Regions from separate parts of the Lactobacillus sp. B4015 genome, predicted to be linked through region 2. Evidence: riboswitches for the same ligand, from Rfam matches in the RefSeq annotation. Region 2 holds a riboswitch; the other holds the start of a gene.

Region 1 (11,125 bases), on a different contig from region 2:
TTCATAACAGTCAAATCTTGGCTAAGGCAGGTAACACCAAGGGCTTTGCCGTGAAATTAGGACATTACCGTTTGCGCAAGAGTTCCGGTGTCGGCCACGGCTTTAAGCATATTCAAGCGGTTGGCAAGGGGACGATTAACAAGCCAAAAGGCAAGAAATATACCGAAAAGCAGCTTTTACGGCTTTATAATCACTCCGCTAAAAAAAGCCCAGTGGAAGTCTACGTGATGTATAACGGCAAGAAACCTCATTTTTCAAAAGAAATGACTATTAAATAGTTTTAGTCAAATTGATAGTGAGGCTAGCTATTATCACAAAGCTGAATTATGATGAAATTAATTAAAAAACTATTAAGTTAGGAGAAATAATAATGGATAAAAAAATAGCAAAAAGAATCGCCATTGCCTTATGTGGCGTGGCTTTAACTGGCGTTGGTGCAACTTCAATCATTAAAGAAAATACTTACACTGCAAGTGCTAACGATGCTGGTACTAAAGAATGGCTACAATATGGTACTTTAAAGTATGACCTAAGAGGTCCATCTGGACGTATCTATAGAGCTGGTGCCAAAGTTGTACGTGAAGCTGGTACAAATGAAAAACCAGCATTTTCTGTTCCAAAAGGCCCATTCTATTTAACTATGCAAATTGGTGGTCTGCCAGGAAACAACCTGATACAAGACACTGGTGGTGGCTACATTGCAGAATCATATGTCAACATTAGTGGTGACTGGACAGAGATTGACTATCCAACAACAACAACTGTGCTTGTTAATAATACTACGGACTATACTGATTTAAAATCAAGTGATTTTCATCCTGTAGACAGTAGTAATCCTGATGTACCTCATGCTAATACTGATAAATTAAATGCAATAACTAACGATTTTATTATTGACATTAATATATCAAAGTTAGGTAAAAAAGATAAAGAAATTGCATCTAATGCTTTAAAGCAATCAGAAGAGGCAATGAAAATTGGAGTAACACAAGCAGAAGTTGATAAAGTCACTGATTATATCAGCGGGCTATTAGCTAACTACAAGAAAACTGGTCACTTAACCGATTCTGGTACTGTTGACAAACCGGGCGATAGCAATAGCAACACCAATACTACTAACAAACCGACCGCCGTGGATACAAGCAAGTCACGCTACGTGAAATTGCGTAAAGCATCATATTGCTATAACCACAAAGGCAAGCGTGTTTCCAAGAAACTGCTCAAAAAGAGGAGTATTATTAGAATTAACGGCAAAGTGTACCGGATTAAGGGTAAGACGTACTACCATATTGCCAAGAATCGTTATGTCCGGGTTGTCAACGTTGCTAAATAAATAAGTTAGGAGAAATAATAATGGATAAAAAAATAGCAAAAAGAATCGTCATTGCTTTATGTGGCGTGGCTTTAACTGGCGTCGGTGCAACTTCGATCATTAAAGAAAATACTTATACGGCGAGCGCTAATAATGCTTATGGTACCAAGGTGTGGATTCAATATGGAACATTAAAATACGATTTACGAGGGCCATCTGGTCATATTTACAGAGCTGGCACTAAGGTTGTTCGTGATACATATTCATTATCACAGCCACCTAAGTCTTTGCCAAGTCATGTGTTTTACTTAACTTCTGTAATTGGCGGTACTCCAGGCTTGCAAGGCATTCAAGATGAAGCTGGTGGTAAAATTTCAGAGACTTATGTCGATGTTGAAGACTGGAATCTGCAAGATTATCCAGCTGATAGTGTAACATTAGTTAATAATGCAATAAATGATACCGATTTATCATCGAGTGATTTTCATCCAGTAGATAGTGGCAATCCAGATGTCACTCATGCTGATGTAAGTGCTTTTGAAAAGGCAATGGGTGAGTTTGATTCTGTTGTAGACTTTAATCATCTTACTAGCAAGGAACGTGAATTAGTTGCATTGATCGGCAAACAAGAAGATAAAGTATACTCTATCGGTACTTCCCAGGAATATGTCGACCAAGCAACTGCTTACGTTAACCAAGTAGTTGCTAACTATAAGAAAACCGGTCATTTAACTGACTCGGGCACCACTGCTGGTAAGCCAGCCAATAGCAATACTACAACTGCCAAGAAATCAACCACAGTTGATCCAGTTGATCCAAGCAAGTTCCACTACGTAAAATTGCGTAAAGCATCATATTGCTATAACCATAAAGGTAAACGAGCTTTTAAGAAACTGCTCAAAAAGGGGAGAATTTTCTTAATTAACGGCAAGGTTTACCGGATTAAGGGTAAGACGTACTACCGTATTGCCAAGAATCGTTATGTTCGGGTTGTCAACGTTGCTAAATAATAAAATCTGTCCTGTTGAACCGCGGCTTTGGTGGCAACAATAAAAACAAAAAAGAATGCTAAATCTTTTTGATTAACATTCTTTTTATTTTCCTAAGGGGAAAAGCAGACTTTGTTTTATCAGTCGTTTAGTCACCCAGCGGATAGCTCATGGTTCTAAACTGGGTAATGGTTGTCTTAATGTACCAAACTGCTTCCTTAACCTGTGCAACCGTTGCCTTGTTATTGCGCAGGACAAGGGAAGCATTGACCAGTGCACAACCATAGTTTACCAGCAGGTCACTGTATGGACTATTGGTATACTTGTTTTTACCGTCATTGAATAGTTGCACCAGTTCCTGCTTGTCCGCTTCTGAAGCCACCTTTTGGTCGTTTTCAGCTTCCTTAGCCGAATTGATTGGTTTCAACTTAAGGCCGCTGATGTACTTAACGTCACTTGCTTTGAGCAGGTTATTGCCGTAGAACAACTTTTTCTTAGTTGGTTTATCACTGTCTGGTTCCTCCGGTGCAGCGGGTAGCTGATCATCAAAGACGCTCTGGTCATCGTAATTTAGACAATGATAGAATAGCTCGGCCTTGTTTTCACTCGGCACCCAGAGATACATGAGGCCGTCAACGGTCAGATCGCCGTATTTTGGTTTTTGGATTTTTTTGTTAATTGCTGCTCCAGTAGTATCGTAAAGTTCAACACTATCACCTGATAATGGTCGAACAAAGGTGTAAATTAGATCCTCATAATTAACGATTGGCAAGTTCTTGTCCAATGAAATACTGGACTGGTCAATGTATTCCTGATGATGGTCATGTAGCCGGTAAAGATAGCCGGCAAAGCCGTCATCTGCATATGGAATCACGGTTAGATCAACTTTGATTTTTTGTCCTGGCTTCAGATTATGCTTAAAAGTAACATAGTTAACTGATGTGGTATAGGTTTTGTGCAAAACGGTTGCGGTAGCTGTTCCATGATAGCGTGCAACGTGACCGTTGATGTAGCTGACATTGGCCGCATTAATGTAATGTCCCCGACCTAAAGAATAGTATTGCTTCTTCTTGATTTGGCGGGTTGGCAAGTATTTGATTTGCAGATGCCGGGCCCAATCATCTTCGTAAAAGAAATACTTGGGTTCCTTTTTGGCAGCTTTAATCTTGCCCTGGTAAGCAACTATGGCATTTTTAGGTAATTTTTTCCCCGTAGCGGTTCCGTTTTGATTGTACACAATTGAGTTGTGACCCAAAACTAGCTTATTCTTTTTGGTGTTATGCTTGTTTTGCAGTAAAACTGCAGCTTCGTTAAGGTAATAGTGATTAGCAAGCTGGTAATATTTTTGCCCGTTAATTTTCTTAGTGCCGTAATAAGAATAGCTGTTTGCCATCTCATCATCGTTTATGTCAGCATCTGTTGTGACAAACCCCTTCTTAGAGTCAATCGTAAAGTTGACTGGCACTTTATAACCTCCGCCAGGCAGTTGCTTGAGCTTTATCTTATGGCCCAGCTTGTCATAAACATAATCATTTTTTAGCAGGGTGACTTTACCCTTGGCCTTAGCTTTTTTCTTAGTAGCTAGCACAGTTTGCATTTGGCTTAAATTTGGCAATAGTGGGCTGAGTACCATAATAGTTGCTGTCAGCCCAATGCCAATTTTTTTAATTAATTTCATCATTTTAGCCTCGCAAAATTTCTATATAAGCTTATTATAGCTCACTTAAGTGTCTTTAAATATAACAATCGGTACAGATAGTGCAGAAAAAGGAATATTTTCATCAAAACCAAAAAAGACGGGCTCTTCGAATTGTTGTAGCACTCGGTCTCTTCTGCTTGGTCAGTGCAGGAGAACTTACTGTCTAACTCGGCAAAAATATCTGCTTGACTTAAAGAATACTTGAAGTGCTAAGCTCTGAATAAATAAGGAGGCAAAAAGATGCAAAGAGCAAAAGTCGTTGTTCACATGTATGTGACAATTGATGGCAAAATTGACGGGAAGACCGAGAGTCCTGAATCCGGTCAATATTATAGTGATGAATTATTTGTTTTAAGTAACGCTGACGGTAACGGCCGGCGCACAATCCAAATGTATGCTGCACCAGACACAATTGACTTGACGAAATACAGTCCTGAAGGTATTGACGATCAGGATTGGTTACCTGACATTAAGTCAGACACTTGGTCAGTTGCGTTTGACCGCAAGGGCAAATGTGGCTGGAATCAAAATTATTTCTTGTATAATCAACACCGCATGCACGCAATTGAGGTGGTTACGCGGCAGGCTAAAAAAGAATATCTTGCTTTTTTACGGTCACTCAATATTCCCTACATTATTTCTGGTGATGAGAACTTTAATTTAGCGGAAGTACTGGTCAAGTTAAAGCAGCATTTTGGCATTGAAACACTGGCTGTTTGTGGTGGAGCCAGAATTAATGGCGTCTTTTTGGAGCAACATGTCGTTGATGAAATTTCGCTTGTGATCTCGCCCTATGTTAATGGGGACAAAGAGATTAAGGCGGCTTTTGAAACAGCCACGCGCATCGATGACCGCTTCAAAATCGACATGGTAAAAAAGCTACCTGACGGCGGTGTTCATTTACTTTTTGAAAAAGATAACTGAAAATAATTGAGTAAAAGATTAGCTTGCATCTTATGCGGGCTTTTTTATGTAAAAAATTCGTAATGATCTTTTGTTAGCAAAACTACTACTGCCATGTATAATGAAGGTAACTGGTTACAATTAGTAGAGAAGATAGAGCGATGAAACAAGAATCATTATTTGCAAATAATGCAGCTAGTGAGCCACTAGCGAATCGGGTCAGGCCGCAAAATTTAACTGAATTCGTTGGTCAAGAGCAATTGCTTGGCCCGGGTAAGATTTTGCGGGAAATGATTGATCATGATCAGGTTTCCTCCATGATTTTTTGGGGCCCGCCTGGAGTGGGTAAGACTACTCTGGCCGAGATTATTGCACGGCAAAGTCAGGCGGGTTTTTACAGTTTTAGTGCCGTTGATAGCAGTATTGCGAAAATTCGCAAAATTATGAAGCAAGCTGAAGAAGAAAGCCAGTTGGGACAGAAGACGCTGGTTTTTATTGACGAAATTCACCGCTTTAACAAGGCGCAGCAGGATGCTTTTCTGCCGTATGTTGAGCGTGGCAGTATTACTTTAATTGGCGCAACCACCGAGAATCCTTCCTTTGAAGTTAATTCAGCTTTGCTGTCACGTTGCAAAGTTTTTGTTTTAAAGGCACTTGAAGTTACCGACATTATTAAATTGCTCAAAAATGCCATTAATAACCCTAATGGTTTTGGTAAGGTTAAAGTTAACATTGACGAGCAAGAGATTAAGGCAATTGCTAAGTTCGCGAATGGCGATGCGCGGACTGCGCTCAACACCTTGGAAATGGCTGTTTTGAATGGTGTAAAAAATGGTGACACGATCAGGGTGACGATGGCCAGTTTAAAACAGCTGATTACGCAGAAGTCAGTTTTATATGATAAAAATGGGGAAGAACACTACAACATTATTTCCGCCTTGCATAAGTCGATGCGTAACAGTGATGTTAACGCCGCAATTTATTGGCTGTCGCGCATGCTAGAGGGCGGGGAAGACCCGCTCTACATTGCGCGGCGGCTCGTGCGTTTTGCCAGTGAAGATATTGGACTCGCTGACACCAATGCTCTCAACGTGGCAATCAATGTTTTTCAAGCCTGTCAGTTCCTAGGGATGCCAGAGTGCGATGTTCATTTAACGGAAGCCGTGATTTATTTGTCGCTAGCACCAAAATCCAACGCTGTTTACAAGGCACGACTTGCGGCCGAAAAAGACGTTAAAAAAACAATTGATGAGCCGGTTCCGCTCCAAATTCGCAATGCGCCAACTAAATTGATGAAGGATTTGGATTACGGTAAGGGCTATGAATACGCTCATCAGACCCAAGATAAACTGACAACGATGAAGACCATGCCGCCTAATTTAGAGAGGCACGAGTACTATTTGCCAACTGAGCAAGGGCATGAAGACCGATTTAAAAAGCGTCTGCAGCAGATTAAAAAGTGGCACCAAGAACATGATTAAGTAGATATTTAACAGCATATTAAAACCGCCTTGAAACAGTGTTCAAAGCGGTTTTTTACTTACCGATTTTCAGTGGCTCGATAGGTGTTTCACCAGGGAGTTTATTGATGACTAACAGCTTTTTCTTAATAGCTGGATAGTATAAATATGATTTTTGATTGCTTAAGACCATCACGCCGTCAGTTTTATTATTTGATTTCAAAACGCAGGCGTTATCATTTGAATTTTCATAAGTACCACTATCAAATTCTCTGCCATTTTTGAAAAGCCGATATTTGCCGTTGGTTCCTAAAGATATCGCAACATGAGGATTGACCGAACTTGTAGGAACGCCATGATTGGCAAAACCACCATAAACTGTAGGTGGCTTTCTTGTTACATAGAGTAGAACACCTAAAGTAATGATAAATAAAATTCCTAATATCCAGGTGCTAATTTTGTAGCTGTTCTTTTTCATGGTTTTTCTCTAACTTAATTTCTGCAAAAGCTAGGGCTGCTACTTTTGCTAGCAGACATGACCGCGGTCATTGTCAAATATGATTAAACTTTTCTAATTAGATTCTAACTTTTATCATAATTTGCGTCAATTAGTTTAAGTAAAAGTTGCGACGGCTTCAAGCAAAAGAAGAAGATTTTGCTAAATTGTGTCTGTGTTTGAGTTGAAATTGTTGGAAATGAGTCAATATAAACTAAAACTAGTATTATTTCAATTTGTCGAAATTGGTAAATTCTCGATGGTATGCAATACGTTTTAGTTGGTTGTTGATATTAAGCTGTCGCTCAGCTTAAAAAGACCGAGGACGAATCGTTCCTCGGTCTTTTTTATTGTTAATTTTAATTATTTTGGAAGTTACTTAAGAACTTCGTGGTTTTTTCGTTTTGCGGATGGTTAAATAATTGGTCAGGATTGCCCTGTTCAGCAATTACACCATCACTGATAAAGAAAATCTGATCGGAAATATCACGGGCAAAAGCCATTTCATGGGTAACGATAATCATCGTTAAACCGGTAGTGGCCAAGTTTTGCATAACGCTCAAAACTTCGCCGACCATTTCTGGGTCAAGTGCACTAGTTGGTTCGTCAAATAGCAAAATCTCTGGGTCCATGCTAATCGCCCGTGCAATTGCAACCCGTTGTTGCTGACCGCCTGAAAGTTGGCTAGGGCGGGCATTAATGTACTGCTCCATGCCAACTTTTTTTAGGTTTGCGAGGGCAACTTGGCGAGCCTCTTCTTTTGAACGCTTCAAAACAAGTTCTTGGCCTACCATGCAGTTAGCCAGGACATTTTTATTTTCGAATAAATCGAATTGTTGAAAGACCATGCCGACCTTGGCCCGGTAAATGTTCCGATTATAGTTTGGCTCTAGGACATTTTCACCGTGAAAAATAACTTTGCCAGCGGTTGGTTCTTCTAGTAAATTGATACACCGTAAAGTAGTCGATTTACCACCACCAGAAGGTCCAATAATCGTAGCAATTTCGCCTTTATTAATATCAAGAGAGATGTCACGCAGAACTTGATGTTCACCAAAAGCTTTTTGAATGTGCTTTAAGCTTAAAATAGTTTCATTTGTTTCAGTCATTATTTATTAGCCTCCGTGTCTTTTGTTGCTCCTACTTGAACCTGGTTTGCCATTAAGTTGTAGTTTTTGCTACCCTGCAGGTGCTTTTCAATTAAATTGAAGATTCTGGTAGTCGTGAACGTTAACAACAGGTAAATTGCGGAAATGGTTAAGTAAGTCGGGAAGAACTTGAAGGTTTGACTGGCAACCGTTGTTCCGACAAAGAATAATTCAGAAACAGAAATGATGCTCAAAACGGAAGTATCCTTAATATTGACGATAAATTCGTTAGTAATTGATGGCAAACAGTTCTTGATTGCTTGTGGCAAAATAATGTGCCACATTCTTTGATTATGTGTCATTCCCAAAGCACTAGCTGCTTCAAACTGACCTTCGGGTGTTGAAATAATCCCACCCCGAATAATTTCGGCTAAATAGGCACCGGTATTAATCGAAACAATGACTAACGCAGCAATTGTCCGGTCAATATTAATGTGCCAGAATTGGGCTATGCCATAGTAAATTACAGCGGCCTGTACCATCATTGGCGTGCCCCGGAAGATCTCAATGTAAACGGCTAAGAGCCAATTGACAATTTTTAAGAGCCATTTCTTACCCTGGCTGGTTGGAGTTGGAATAGTTCTGATGATACCGACAAACAGGCCGATGAAGAAGCCGGCGATGGTGCCGACTAAGGCTAAGAGCAGGGTCATGCCAATCCCGTTTAAAATCATGCCGCCGTATTGCTTCCACATTGAAACTAGCCACGGCTCGGACTTTCCGTTTTTACCCTTTTTCTTATCATCAGTTTTTGGCTGCTGCTTAATGGCCGTCGTCATTAACTTTGTTCGCTGGGAATTTGGAATTGTACCTAAAACGTGGTTGACTTCTTTTAGCAGCTGCTTGTTTGGCTTAGCAATTCCGATAGCAGTCGTTGAATCTTCCTTGGAAACCTTGAACCCGGCCATTTCACTAATTGGAATCGCCTTAATGTCAGGATCAACCATCTTAAAGGAAGTTGATTCGGTATCTTCGGCAACGTAGCCATCAATCGTTCCTGAAATTAAACTTTGGCGCATTGCCGCAAAGTCGCGCATTGCTGGCTGTCTTTTAGCGCCCTTTAATTGCTTAATCAAAGCATAATGCGAAGTACCTTGTTGGGCGGTTAATTTCGCACCCTTAAAATCATTTAATGTTTTAGCATTAGCGTATTTGCTATTAATCTTGGTGATAACAACAAAAGTGCTGTTTCTGTAAGCATTGGAAAAATTTATTGCCTTGGCCCGTTCAGCCGTTGGGCTCATCCCAGCAATAATCAGGTCGGCCTTGCCACTAGTTAAAGCTGGCAGCAGTCCATCCCACTCGGTTTTGACAACTACGACTTTGCGGTGCAGCTGTTTACCAATAATTTTGGCAATCTTCACATCGTAACCGTTGGCGTATTCGTTTGACCCCTCGATCGGAACAGCACCATTAGCGTTAGTAGTTTGGGTCCAATTGTATGGTTGGTAATTGGCCTCCATAGCTACTTTGAGTTCACCGCTATTACTTTTTGCTTCAACTTGAGAAAAGTCGAAGTTGCTGCCAATAATAAAACTAAGCAGCATAGAAAGCAGAACGGTAATCCACTTATTTCTTGACTTCATTTTGAAAACCTCCGAAAATCTTGTTTCAAATAAAGCCAATACAATAAAAAGCGTAAACAAAAACCTCGTTGCTCTTCAAAACAACGAGGTTATAATTAATCATCTTTAGACAAATCATATAGCGCTCCCTGGGAATTAATCAGGACAGTCTGCAAGATATTCTCTTTGCAGCCCAACAAAAACATCAAAACGAAAATCTTTTTGTTTCGGCGACAATTCTTACGTTATCTTTCTTTGTGTTCGTTCACTCCAGATAATTTTGTAATGGTCGCGACCTCTATTGCATTGGAAATTATTTAACTTATGAAAAATAATAGGCTAAAAACAAAGGCTTGTCAATCTTTTCATTTAAAGATTATTTTATCATTATCTCATTTCCAACCATGATCTGAGCGATAGTCACGCTTTTTCATGCGGGAAACATATGGATTTCCAGCCACATAAAAGCGCAATTTTTTGTTAGCCCATTCGCGTTCCGACTGGTTGACACCAATGCGTGGGCTAGTTGCGATTTTCTGGGCATTTTTGCGGTGATGGTCGTTTAGGTCAATAGTAAAAGGGGAATCACTAAGAAAATGTAAATCCCATTTTTTATCATGAATACCAAATGCCTGCATCATTTTTGCTGGTCCGCTGGTTAATGCAATGCCACTTTTACCTGAGCGGTTTAAACACATTTGTTCAATTCCCCAGGTGGGTTCAATTGCTCTAATTAAAACTCCCTGTGGTTCATCTTTTTGTCTGGTTGCTACGTCAAAAAAGAAATATTGTCGCTGAGCATAAATATAGATTGTTCCACCGGGGCCATATAGTCCTTCATTTGCCAGACTGCGATGACCGCCATATGAATGTGCCGCACGATCTTTAACACCCAAATAAGCTTCGGTTTCGACAATATAGCCGCCAAGTACCTGGTTATTGCTGCGGTAAGTTAATGGCCGGCCGATTAAGTCAGCACTGATGGTTTCGGTTGATTGATTAGTAAAATAAGTTGTGTAATTCATTTTTTCCTAAAGTAGTACACTAATAATAATTGAGGTGAATGTAATGACAAAAATAAAGCTAGTCCGTGTATATGCTCAAGATCAGCCGGAGGGCTACCGTATTTTGGTAGACCGTTTGTGGCCAAGAGGTAAGAGTAAAAGTGTGTTGCACCTTGATTGTTGGGCAAAAGAAATTGGACCGACAACTGCTTTACGTAAATGGTTCAATCATGATGATAATAAATTTTCTGAGTTTAGGCAAAAGTACCTGGTAGAATTGGCGGAAAATCCGGCAGGGGCCGAGTTTGTTAAAACTGTTGAAAACAAGCTGCAAGAACAGGATGTTTTATTTTTATACGGAGCAAAGGACTCACTGCATAATCAAGCTGTGATTTTAAAAGAATACGTTGAAGGGCAAATAGTTAATTTGCACAAGTAGACAATGAAGTAATAGCGGCCTTGTTTTACTTAAAAATACCAATAAAAAAGTTAAGCCCATTAAAGCAGCTTAACTTTTTAATTTTGTAGTTTTGCCCTTAGCAAAATTTA
Region 2 (11,125 bases):
TGGTGAAATAAACTTTCGTCAGCATTGATATTATGTGTGACTGTAGCGTTACCGATGAGCTCAATCCAATAATGATCTTCTTGCTGGTGCACTCTAGTTTGAACGAAGCCGCCTGGATTGGAAACGGTGAGTAAGTGATTAAAAACTTTTTCCTGCTGGTGCGTTAGTGCAAATACTAAACTGGCGGCCGACATTCCCGTGCCACAAGCATTAGTAAAACCAACCCCACGCTCAAAAGTACGGACAAAAAGGTGCCGTGAATCAATCACTTGGGCAAAGCTGACATTCACGCCATCGGGAAAATATGGATTCGGTTGATTGAGCTTGGTGCCCAGTTTTTCTAATAAGGAACTGGCTAAAACTTCCGCAGAAACAATGCTGATTAAATGCGGGTTGGGGACAGCCACAGCAGTAAACTTTAGGCCCGGGGCAAAAGCGGGCACTTCTTGATTAATGAGCTGATTGCAATTCAACTGGTCAAAAGATAGATCCTGCTTGGCAAAGCTGACGGGGCTGATTTCAACACTAATCGCTTTGACGTTCTCTGCCCAGTCGGGTTCAACACTCACCTTGAGATCCGCTTGTTGGGTCTCAACTTTAAACGAATTTTGGTGATATTTTTCGGCTAAATAGCGCCCAACGGTCCTAAGACCATTACCGCACATGGAAGCAATTGACCCATCTGCGTTAATAACCTGCATTTTTCCAAGAACATTTTGGTGGCTTGATGAACTGACTACCAAAAGACCATCTGCTCCACCCAATAGGCCCGTTTTGGAATTGGTCAATTGCTTTGCCAGACGAACTAATTCTGCTTGTGAAAGTGTCTGCTTTAACTGTGTTTGATCGAGTAAGAAAAAAGTGTTCTGCGAACCATGAACTTTTTGCATGTAAACCATTTGTTTGAACTCCCTTGAAAATTATTTGAAAAATTGGTGGTAAATCTGGGTAACGGCGGCAGCCGCATCCTCTTTTTTAGTTCCCAGCATTATTGAAATACGGGAAGCCCCCTGATTAATCATATGAATTGCAACGTGCCTTTGGGCCAGTGGGGTAGTGATGTTTTGCATGGCACCGATTTTGTTACGCATGCCTTCGCCGACAACCATGATGATGGCATAATCATCAATCCATTCTAATTGATCAGGCTGGAGAACTCGCTTAATTTCGGCGCACATTTGTTGGCGCAGTTTTTCAGTAAACTGGCGTTTGTCAAAAATAACGGTTAAATCGTCAATTCCAGATGGCATATGCTCATATGAGATATTAAACTGGTAAAATATTTTTAGTAGTTTTAACGTAAAACCAGTTTCTTTATTAAGTAAATATCGATGTAAGTATAAAGCGGCAAAGTGATTGGAGCTTGCGACACCGGTAATAATATTTTTGGGATGAAAATTCTTTTCGGGAACAATTAGCGTACCCGGAAGCTCAGGGTGGTTAGTATTTTTCACGTTGATATATACTTGACCTTGAATCGCTGGAATTAGTGCCTCATCATGAAAAACCGAAAACCCGGCATAAGATAATTCCCGTAATTCTCGGTAGGTCATGATTTTGATTGGGTGCGGTTTGGTCACAATTCTTGGATCAGCAGCATAAATGGCATTAACATCAGTAAAATTCTCGTACAAGTCGGCCGCAGTTCCGCGGGCCCAAATTGCGCCGGTGATATCTGAACCACCCCGTGAAAAGGTCGCAATGCTGCCAGTTGGGGTAACACCGTAAAATCCCGGAACAACAAGAATTTCAGGTATGTCGCGCCAGCGAGAGAGATTTTGGTAGGTTTCTTCCAGAACTTGAGCATCATTAGCGACATTGCTGACTAAAAAGCCGGCTTCTTGGGGATCGAGAAAGCGCGCCGGAAAATGTTTTTGTTGTAAAAGAAGGGCTAGCAGCTGAGCGTTGAGCTTTTCACCGTGGGCTTTAAATGCAGCCATGAGAAAATCATTGTCTGGATACGAAATTGTGGGTAAGTCGCACAATTCCTGGTGTAAAGGTGCAATTGTGTCCGGATTTAAATCAAAAAATTGTGCAATTTCGCTATATCTAGCCCAAATTTGTTGAACGATTGCGGCACAGTCTTGGTGCTTGATCGTTTTTTTAGCATAATCAATTAATAAGTCAGTCACCTTGGTATCCTGCTCAAATCTTTTTCCAGGTGCTGAAGTAACAATTACTTTTCTGGTTGGATCAGCATTTATAATATTAAGCACTTTTTGAAACTGTTCTCCGTTTGCCAGAGAACTACCACCAAATTTAACAACTTTCATTCTCGATCACCTGCTTGATTAAATTATTTTAAGTTTGATAGTAACGCATTTTAACATTTTAATTTTAATCTGCAACCGAAAAGGCGATTTAGTGCGTGTTTAAATTAGGCAAGTGAATTATTTATGAAAAAATGTTGACATCGGCTATGATTAATAATAAGATTTTTATTAATCGAAGAGGTCGCGACCAACAAGAGTAGCTGGTGGAGTTTCTGCAAAAACTAAGAAACCAGTAAAAGGGGCGGTTGCCGAAGCGTTAATTATTGCGGTAATTAATTGGCTGGGACGTAATTTAAGAGATTACGGACTGTCGCAAGTTAATAATTTGCGGAGCGCTCGTCAAAATTGAACCAGATAATAATTAATTTTAATTTTTTGAAGGACTCTTTTGTATGCTAAGCGCACACAAAAGAGTCCTTTTTTATTCAAGAAAACGGAGGGTTACCAGATGCCAGCAGATGATTATTACGAGACTAATGATCAAGGACACTTAACGATCGGTGGAGTTGATGCACTAGATTTAGCCCGTGAATACGGCACGCCGCTTGTAGTTTACGATGTTACTCAAATTCGGCAACAGTTTCGGGCTTTGCAGCAAGCCTTTACCAAACAGCACATCGATTATGCAATCAGTTACGCTAGTAAAGCTTTTGCCACCATTGCGATGTATCAGGTGGTCAATCAAGAACACGGCCATATTGATGTCGTTTCAGGCGGTGAATTGTTTACCGCCCTTAAAGCTGGCTTTCCAAGTAGCAAAATCAGTTTTCACGGGAATAACAAAACTAGGGCAGAACTTTTAATGGCGGTGCAAAATCAAGTTGGCGTAATTATTCTGGATAACTTTCATGAAATTAAACTTCTTGAGGAAGTTCTTGCTGATACTAAAAGTCATATTCAGGTCATGTTAAGAATTACCCCCGGCGTTACGGCACATACTCATGAATATGATCAGACCGGTCAAGAAGACAGTAAGTTTGGCTTTGACGTCAAATCTGGGCAAGCCGAGCAGGCTTTTTTACAAGTACAGGCTAGTGAACAGATGACTTTAATTGGTCTTCATGCACATATTGGTTCACAGATTTTAGAAACGACCGGCTTTAAGCTTGAAGTTAAAAAACTAATGCAACTTGTCCGTGAATGGGCCAAAAAATATGATTATCAGCCCCAAATCTTAAATCTTGGGGGCGGCTTTGGTATTCGTTATACCGCCCAAGACCAAGTATTGGCTTTAGGAACTTTTGTTGAACAGATTGTGACAACTCTTCGCCAGTTAGCTGAAGAATATCAACTGAAAGTTCCAGCTGTTTGGGTTGAACCTGGTCGCTCAATCGTCGGTAGCGCGGGCTACAGTTTGTATACGATTGGCGCACGTAAAGATGTTCCCGGATTAATGCCCTATGTAGCAGTAGATGGCGGTATGGGTGACAATATTAGGCCGGCTCTTTACCAAGCTGATTATGAAGCACTTCTTGCCCGTGATCCCGCTGCTCAACCTAGCGAAACAGTCCACTTGGCTGGGCGCTATTGTGAATCAGGGGACTTATTAATCAAAAAATTGCCGCTGCCAGCGACCAAAGCAGGTGATGTAATTGCAATGCTAGCAACTGGTGCTTATGGTTACAGCATGGCATCGAACTATAACCGGGTGCCTCGGCCAGCTGTTGTGTTTGCAGAAAATGGTCACGCACAAGAAGTTGTTACACGTGAAACCAATGAAGATTTAGTCAGTCATGATCGTTTTTATCAAGAATAGTGAGGAATTCAAATGAAGAATATGTCAGCGACAGAAATAATTGATTTTATTGCCAATGCACCCAAGAAAACGCCAGTTAAGGTTTATGTAAAAGGTGACCTGGCAAAATTAGACTGGCCAGTAGAAGTAAGACCCTTTGTAAATGATCATGTTGGGGTGGTTTTCGGTGACTGGGCGGATTTAGTGCCGTTTTTAAGAACCAATGCGGCTAAGATCAATGATTATCAAGTAGAAAATTGTAGCCGCAATTCGGCCGTTCCCTTATTGGATTTAAAAAATGTTTCGGCCCGGATCGAACCTGGTGCGTTGATTCGCCAACAAGTAAGTATTGGTGCTAATGCGGTAATTATGATGGGAGCAGTAATCAATATTGGAGCGGAAATCGGTGAAAATGCCATGATCGACATGAATGCTGTCCTTGGTGGGCGCGCAATTATTGGTGCCAATACTCATGTTGGTGCGGGAGCGGTTATTGCTGGCGTGGTTGAACCGGCTTCTGCTAAACCGGTTAGAATCGGCCAAAACGTTTTAGTTGGCGCCAATGCCGTTGTCCTAGAAGGAGTTCAAGTTGGTGATAACGCAGTTATTGCTGCTGGAGCAGTTGTTACTGCTGATGTGCCAGCAAATGCGGTGGTAGCCGGTGTCCCAGCTAAAATTATTAAGCAGCGGGATGAAAAAACCACAAGTAAGACCAAGATTGAACAAGATTTAAGAAAGCTGTAAGCCAATGCTAACAAATGAGCAATTAATCCAAATCCGCCGTGATTTACATCAAATACCGGAATTAGCCCTAGAAGAAAAACAAACGCAAAAGTACTTGTTACAGGTTATCCACCAATTTCGGCAAGACTATTTGGAATGCAAAACTGTGCCTGAACTGCCAACTGCTATTTTAGTCAGAGTCAAGGGAAGCAATCCCACTAAAACCATTGGCTATCGTGCTGACATTGACGGCTTACCGGTAACAGAAAAAACGGGGTTGCCTTTTTCTTCAAAACATGATGGTCAAATGCATGCCTGTGGCCATGACATCCATATGACCGTAGCCTTGGGTGTTCTTAACTATTTTAGTGAGCACCAGCCAAAAGATAATTTGCTGTTCTTTTTTCAACCAGCCGAAGAGAGTAAAAATGGGGGCAAACTTGCTTATGAGCAAGGGGTCTTCACTGGTCAGTGGCGTCCTGATGAATTTTTTGCACTTCATGTTACTCCTGATCTGCCTACTGGAACAATTGGCTGCCGCAATGGCACTTTATTTGCCGGAGCAGCAGAAGTTAACATCGATTTATACGGGCAAGATGGGCATGCAGCTTATCCTCAACGGGCAAATGACATGGTTGTGGCTGCGGCAGCTCTAATTGAGCAAGTGCAAACCGTTATTTCCCGCAGCATCGATCCAATTGCCGGTGGGGTAATCACGATTGGCAAGATCCAGGCGGGGACGATTAGAAACGCAATCGCTGGACATGCACGTTTAGAAGGAACAATTCGCGGATTAACGCAAACGATGATTGAACGCATTGAACAACGTTTACGCGAAGTAACTGCCGGTATTGGTCAAAGTTTTCAAGCAAAAGTTAAATTGGAGATTAATCAGGGTGGCTATTGGCCAGTTGAAAATGATCCGGAGATATCTGCTCAGTTGATTACCTATTTAAAAAACGATTCTGCTGTTAATTATCAAGAAACGGAACCAGCAATGACGGGAGAAGATTTCGGCTATTTACTAGCTAAAATTCCGGGCAGCATGTTTTGGCTAGGCGTGCAGGATGATTCACAGCTTCATTCGGCAACTTTTAGTCCGCAAGAAGAAGCTATTAAAGTCGGAATTGATGCAATTGTCGGTTTCTTTAAGCAGCACATGTAACTCTATTGAAAGGAAGAACAAGATGACGGATTTTACGCAAGCAGACTTAATGACAGCAATCATTACACCATTTAATGAACAAGGTGAGGTTGATTATCCTGGCTTAGAAGAATTAACCGAGCATTTGCTTAAAACGGGCAGCCGGGGATTTGTCATTGGCGGCACAACTGGTGAGACAGCCACAATGACCCATGATGAAAAAATTCAGCTTTACACCAAATTTGCACAGATAGTTAATAGCCGTGTGCCAGTCATCGCTGGCACGGGTAGCAATAACACGGCACAAACCGCGGAATTTACTGCAGAGGTCAGTCAAATTCCTGGAATTGATTTAGCTTTAGTGGTTGCACCTTATTACAACAAGCCTAACCAGCGTGGCATTAAGGCCCATTTTGAGGCTGTAGCCAAAAAAGCGCAAATTCCGCTAATGATTTATAACATTCCAGGCAGAACAGGAATTACGATTGCAAAAGAAACAATTGTGGAATTAGCACAAAATCCGCAAATTGCCGGTGTCAAGCAATGCACGGAACTGGAAGATTTAGAGTATATTATCGAGCACACTGCAGATGACTTTTTGGTTTATACGGGTGAGGATGTGCAGGCTTTAGCTGCCAAGACGCTTGGAGCACATGGCGTAATTTCAGTTGCCTCCCACATTTACGGCCAAGTTATGCGGCAAATGTATGATGAATTAGCTCGGGGCAATATTGCTCTCGCCGGTAAGCTGCAACGACAATTAGTGCCTAAAATGCAGGCTTTATTTATGTATCCGTCACCGTCACCGGTAAAAGCGGTCTTGAATGCACAAGGATTAGCTGCTGGGGGATGCCGGTTGCCAATCGTTACTTTAAATAAGGAAGAAAAACAACAGTTAGCCTGTCATCTAGGCTTAAATGAAACGGCTTTGTTTAACCGCTTGCCTAAAGAATTAGGAGTGAATTAATCATGAAAAAAATTTTACTTGCTGGTGCAACAGGTTCAATGGGAAAAAAGGTTGCCCACTTAATTGCGCAACTACCTGACTGTGAATTAGTTGGCGTTTTGGCACCAGATGCAACGACTAGTGGTGAAGTGAGTGCTTCGGTAGCTCGCTTTACGCAACTAGCAGATATTAATCTTAGTGCGGATGTTTGGATTGACTTTACTACTCCAAGTGCCGTTTACGCTAATACGAAGTTTGCCTTGGAGCATCATATGCGCCCAATCATTGGTACTAGCGGATTAAGTGATGAACAAATAAAACAATTACAAGAAATTGCGCGTAAACAAAAAATGGGTGGAATTATTGTTCCTAACTTTGGACTATCGGCCGTTTTATTAATGAAATTTGCTCAAGAAGCAGCTCAGTATTTTCCGGATGCAGAAGTTATTGAGATGCATCATGCCGATAAACTTGACGCACCATCTGGTACGGCAAGCGCCACTGCTAAATTAATTGCCCAAAGCCGCAAAAAGCAGCCCCAAGCTGATAGCTGCGACGATAATCCAGCGCGTGGTGCCAATTGTGCTGGCGTTCCCGTTCATGCGGTTCGCTTACCGGGCTATGTTGCTCATGAACAAGTTTTATTTGGTGGACCAGGCGAAGCCCTGACCATTAGGCAAGATTCTTTTGACCGCTCCTCGTTCATGCAAGGAGTAAAAGTAGCATTAGCTAAAATCATGGATCTGGATGAATTAATTGTTGGTTTAGATAAAATCTTATAAAGAAAAGGAGTAATTAAAATGCCTCATTTAGCTGCTGATTTAACTGCAATAACTGCCACGCCCTTGGCCGAAATACCACCTTCAGGGATTCGTGCGTTTGCCCAAAAAGTTGATGATATTCCGGGTTTAATTAAATTAACTTTAGGAGAACCAGATTTAAATACACCTGAACACGTTAAACAAGCAGCTGTTCAAAGCATTTTAGATAATGATTCCCATTATTCGGCCCAAAAGGGTACTCCAAAATTGCGTCGAGCAATAAGCGCCTATTTAAAACGCAAACAAAATTTGTCTTATGATCCCGAAACTGAAGTCATTGTTACGGTTGGTGCGACAGAAGCGATTGCTTGCGCGATGCTGGCGTTGTTTCAGCCAGGGGATGAAATTATTGTGCCGACCCCATCTTATGCCTTATATTTTCCGCTAATTCAATTTACTAAAGCAAAATTGGTGCCAATTAATACCGCTAAAACCAATTTTGTTCTGACACCGGAAGCCTTGAAAGACACATTACGGCAGCATCCTCATGCCAAAGCAATTTTGCTCAATTATCCGACCAATCCTACCGGTCGCGAATGTTCTAGCAGCGTTTTGGCTCAGCTGGCCCCGATTATTGCAGAAAATCACTTATATGTAATTTCTGATGAGATTTATGGTGAACTGACTTATGGCATTAAGCATACTTCCATTGCCCGTTATTTGCCCGACCGTACCCTCTTAATTAATGGCCTATCTAAGTCACACGCGATGACAGGCTATCGCATCGGCTATATTGCGGGTCCGGCTAATTTGATCAGTCCAATTGCTAAAATGCATGCCTTTTTAGTGACAGCTCCGTCTAATCCGGCCCAGGCAGCGGCTGCAGAAGCGCTAGAACATGGCGATGATGATCCAGCACAGGCGCGACCAATTTATCAAAAAAGGCGTGACTACCTGGTTAAAGCGCTTAATGATTTGGGCTTAAAGACGATGACCAGCGAGGGGGCATTTTATGTTTTTACCCAAATTCCAGCTGAATACGGGACAGACGATGAAAAATTTGCACTTGACTTAGCGCGGCAAGCTAAAGTCGGCGTTACCCCCGGCAGTGCATTTGGTCCCGGAGGAGAGGGACATGTCCGCTTTTCTTATGCTGCTAGTGATGCAGACTTACATGAAGCCGTAAACAGAATTAAGAATTTTTTAGTAACAAAGGATGATAACAAATGAGAGAATATGTCGTTGCGATACTAGGAGCAACCGGTGCGGTTGGTCAGCGTTTAATTAGTGAGCTTGAACAGGCGAATATTCCGGTTAAACAAGTTAAACTACTGGCTTCAAAGCGCTCCGCCGGAAAAAAATTGCAGTTCAAGGGACGTGAAATCACCGTCGAAGAGGCTACGCCTGAATCATTTACCGGGGTTGATTTGGTTTTATCTTCAGCCGGTGGTGCAGTTTCTCAAAAATTATTGCCAGAAGCGGTTAAGCGCGGTGCGGTTTGCGTCGATAATACAAGTGCATTCAGGATGGACGATGACGTACCACTAATTATTCCTGGAGTAAACGATGAGCAATTAGCCCATCATCATGGCATCATTGCCAATCCCAATTGTTCAACTATTCAAATGGTTGCTGCATTGTATCCTATTTTTCAGCGTTTTGGCTTAAGCCAGATAATTGTTTCAACTTATCAGGCGGTGTCCGGTGCTGGAAAAGCTGCTTGGGATGAAATGCTGCAGCAGGCTCAAGATTTATTGAATGGGCAACAGCCTCAAGCCAAAATTTTACCAACCGGGGCTAATCGCAAGCACTATCCTTTGGCCTTTAATTTGCTACCCCAGATTGATGTCTTTGAAAATGACGGCTACACTCACGAAGAATGGAAAATGATTCATGAAACTAAGAAAATTTTGTTTAATGACCAGGACTCCAGTCAAATTAAAGTTACCGCAACTTGTGTCAGGGTTCCGGTTGAAATTGGTCATGGTGAAACTGTCTACTTTGTTGTGAAAGATCATGCTGCAAGCGTTAAGGCAATTCAGCAAATAATTGCGCAAACAGCGGGCTTAGTTTTACAAGATGACCCGTCAAAGCAGCTTTATCCGCAGCCACTACAAGCAGCGGGCAAGCGTGAAACCTTTGTGGGCCGAATCCGTGCCGATGAAGAAAACGCCGGAGCGTTCCACATGTGGGTAGTGGCCGATAACTTGTTACGTGGTGCTGCCAGCAACACGGTTGAAATTGCTGAGTGTTTGGTGCGCGATAATTTGGTTTAAATTAGTTCGCTTTGTAAGATTAGTTTTTTAAGCAATGTTCGCTTTTTAAATAAAAATTATGATATTTTAACTATATAAAGCTAAAATATTTATATATATCAAACATTTATTTAAGATAATGCAGATTTTATTCGAATTTATCTTGACATATATTTAAAAAATAGCTAATCTAAAAACAAAGCGGAGGTAATATATGAATCGAAAGTCAGCGGTCTGGTTGATAATTCCAGCGTTTTTGGGAGTTTTAGTGTTTACATTTTTTCCACTTATTGAAATCGCGATTCCAACTTTTCAAAGTTCTAATGGTTTCTTTGCTCTATATACACAATTTCTTAAAAGCTCTTATAACTGGGAAGTTATTGGGCGTACTTTTTTAATTGCAATTATTACAGTTGTGGTTGTTTTAATTTTGGGATTACCAATTTCTCTCTGGATAGGCAGACAGAAGACGACCGCGAGACAGGTGTTAAGTCTGTTGATTTTATTCCCAATGTTAACGAATGCTGTGGTAAGAAATTTTGCGTGGATTATCATTTTGGGTCATGATGGCATTATTAATAAGTTTTTATTAGCGCTACACCTAATTAACGTGCCACTTGATATTCTTTACACTAATTCCGCTATTATTATCGGTTCTGTTTATTTGTTTTTACCAATCATGATTAATTCGTTAGTGGGTAGTATTTCGGAATTAAATGTAGAAATCGAGGAAGCAGCCGCAATCCTCGGCTCCAATCCTTGGCATACATTGTTTAAAGTTGTTATTCCTCAGCTAACCACGGGTATCCTAACCGGATGCATTCTTGTTTTTGCTGGTTCCATGACAGCTTATACTACACCGCAGATTCTTGGTGGAAATCGGCATCTTGTGATGTCTACTTTGATTTATCAGCAGGCTATGACCTTAGGAAATTGGCAAAACGCAAGCGTGATTGCTCTGATTCTGATTCTCATTTCTGCTCTTTCAATGTGGATTATGCGACGAATGAGCCACTACTTAGATCGGAGGCCTGATAATGCTTGATCGTAAAAATAAGACATTAACGACAATCTCGATTATTATTTTGGCATTAATCATGTTGCCTTTAATTTTAGTCGTGATTACTTCTTTTAATAATGAAAGATCAATTTCATTACCTATAAAAGGTTTTACATTTTCTTGGTACAGTAACATTTTTCAGGAACCAGATTTCATTACCGGTTTTGAAACAAGTCTGATTGTTGCCCTAATTGCCAGCTTTTTAGCACTTATCATCGGTATTCCTGC

What was found. Region 2 has a riboswitch for lysine ahead of lysA (diaminopimelate decarboxylase). Riboswitches for the same ligand answer to the same signal wherever they lie in the genome.
Region 1: another riboswitch for lysine. It lies ahead of J3U71_RS02095 (ABC transporter substrate-binding protein/permease); the one in region 2 lies ahead of lysA (diaminopimelate decarboxylase).

The regions. Positions count from the first base shown of each region.
Region 1 covers NZ_JAFNOY010000002.1:72,652-83,776, forward strand. Annotated here, with positions in the region: gene J3U71_RS02055 (BspA family leucine-rich repeat surface protein) at 1-278, shown strand, start outside; gene J3U71_RS02060 (SLAP domain-containing protein) at 371-1,333, shown strand; gene J3U71_RS02065 (SLAP domain-containing protein) at 1,354-2,322, shown strand; gene J3U71_RS02070 (SLAP domain-containing protein) at 2,450-3,982, opposite strand; gene J3U71_RS02075 (dihydrofolate reductase family protein) at 4,241-4,924, shown strand; gene J3U71_RS02080 (replication-associated recombination protein A) at 5,065-6,384, shown strand; gene J3U71_RS02085 (hypothetical protein) at 6,440-6,841, opposite strand; gene J3U71_RS02090 (amino acid ABC transporter ATP-binding protein) at 7,219-7,968, opposite strand; gene J3U71_RS02095 (ABC transporter substrate-binding protein/permease) at 7,968-9,593, opposite strand; lysine riboswitch at 9,705-9,881, opposite strand; gene J3U71_RS02100 (DNA-3-methyladenine glycosylase) at 9,965-10,597, opposite strand; gene J3U71_RS02105 (DUF488 domain-containing protein) at 10,641-11,015, shown strand; gene J3U71_RS02110 (TerC family protein) at 11,123-11,125, opposite strand, start outside.
Region 2 covers NZ_JAFNOY010000006.1:40,481-51,605, forward strand. Annotated here, with positions in the region: gene dapF (diaminopimelate epimerase) at 1-899, opposite strand, end outside; gene J3U71_RS07135 (aspartate kinase) at 921-2,273, opposite strand; lysine riboswitch at 2,441-2,618, shown strand; gene lysA (diaminopimelate decarboxylase) at 2,722-4,029, shown strand; gene dapD (2,3,4,5-tetrahydropyridine-2,6-dicarboxylate N-acetyltransferase) at 4,042-4,752, shown strand; gene J3U71_RS07150 (N-acetyldiaminopimelate deacetylase) at 4,757-5,896, shown strand; gene dapA (4-hydroxy-tetrahydrodipicolinate synthase) at 5,919-6,842, shown strand; gene dapB (4-hydroxy-tetrahydrodipicolinate reductase) at 6,842-7,603, shown strand; gene J3U71_RS07165 (aminotransferase class I/II-fold pyridoxal phosphate-dependent enzyme) at 7,622-8,812, shown strand; gene J3U71_RS07170 (aspartate-semialdehyde dehydrogenase) at 8,809-9,858, shown strand; gene J3U71_RS07175 (ABC transporter permease) at 10,052-10,882, shown strand; gene J3U71_RS07180 (ABC transporter permease) at 10,875-11,125, shown strand, end outside.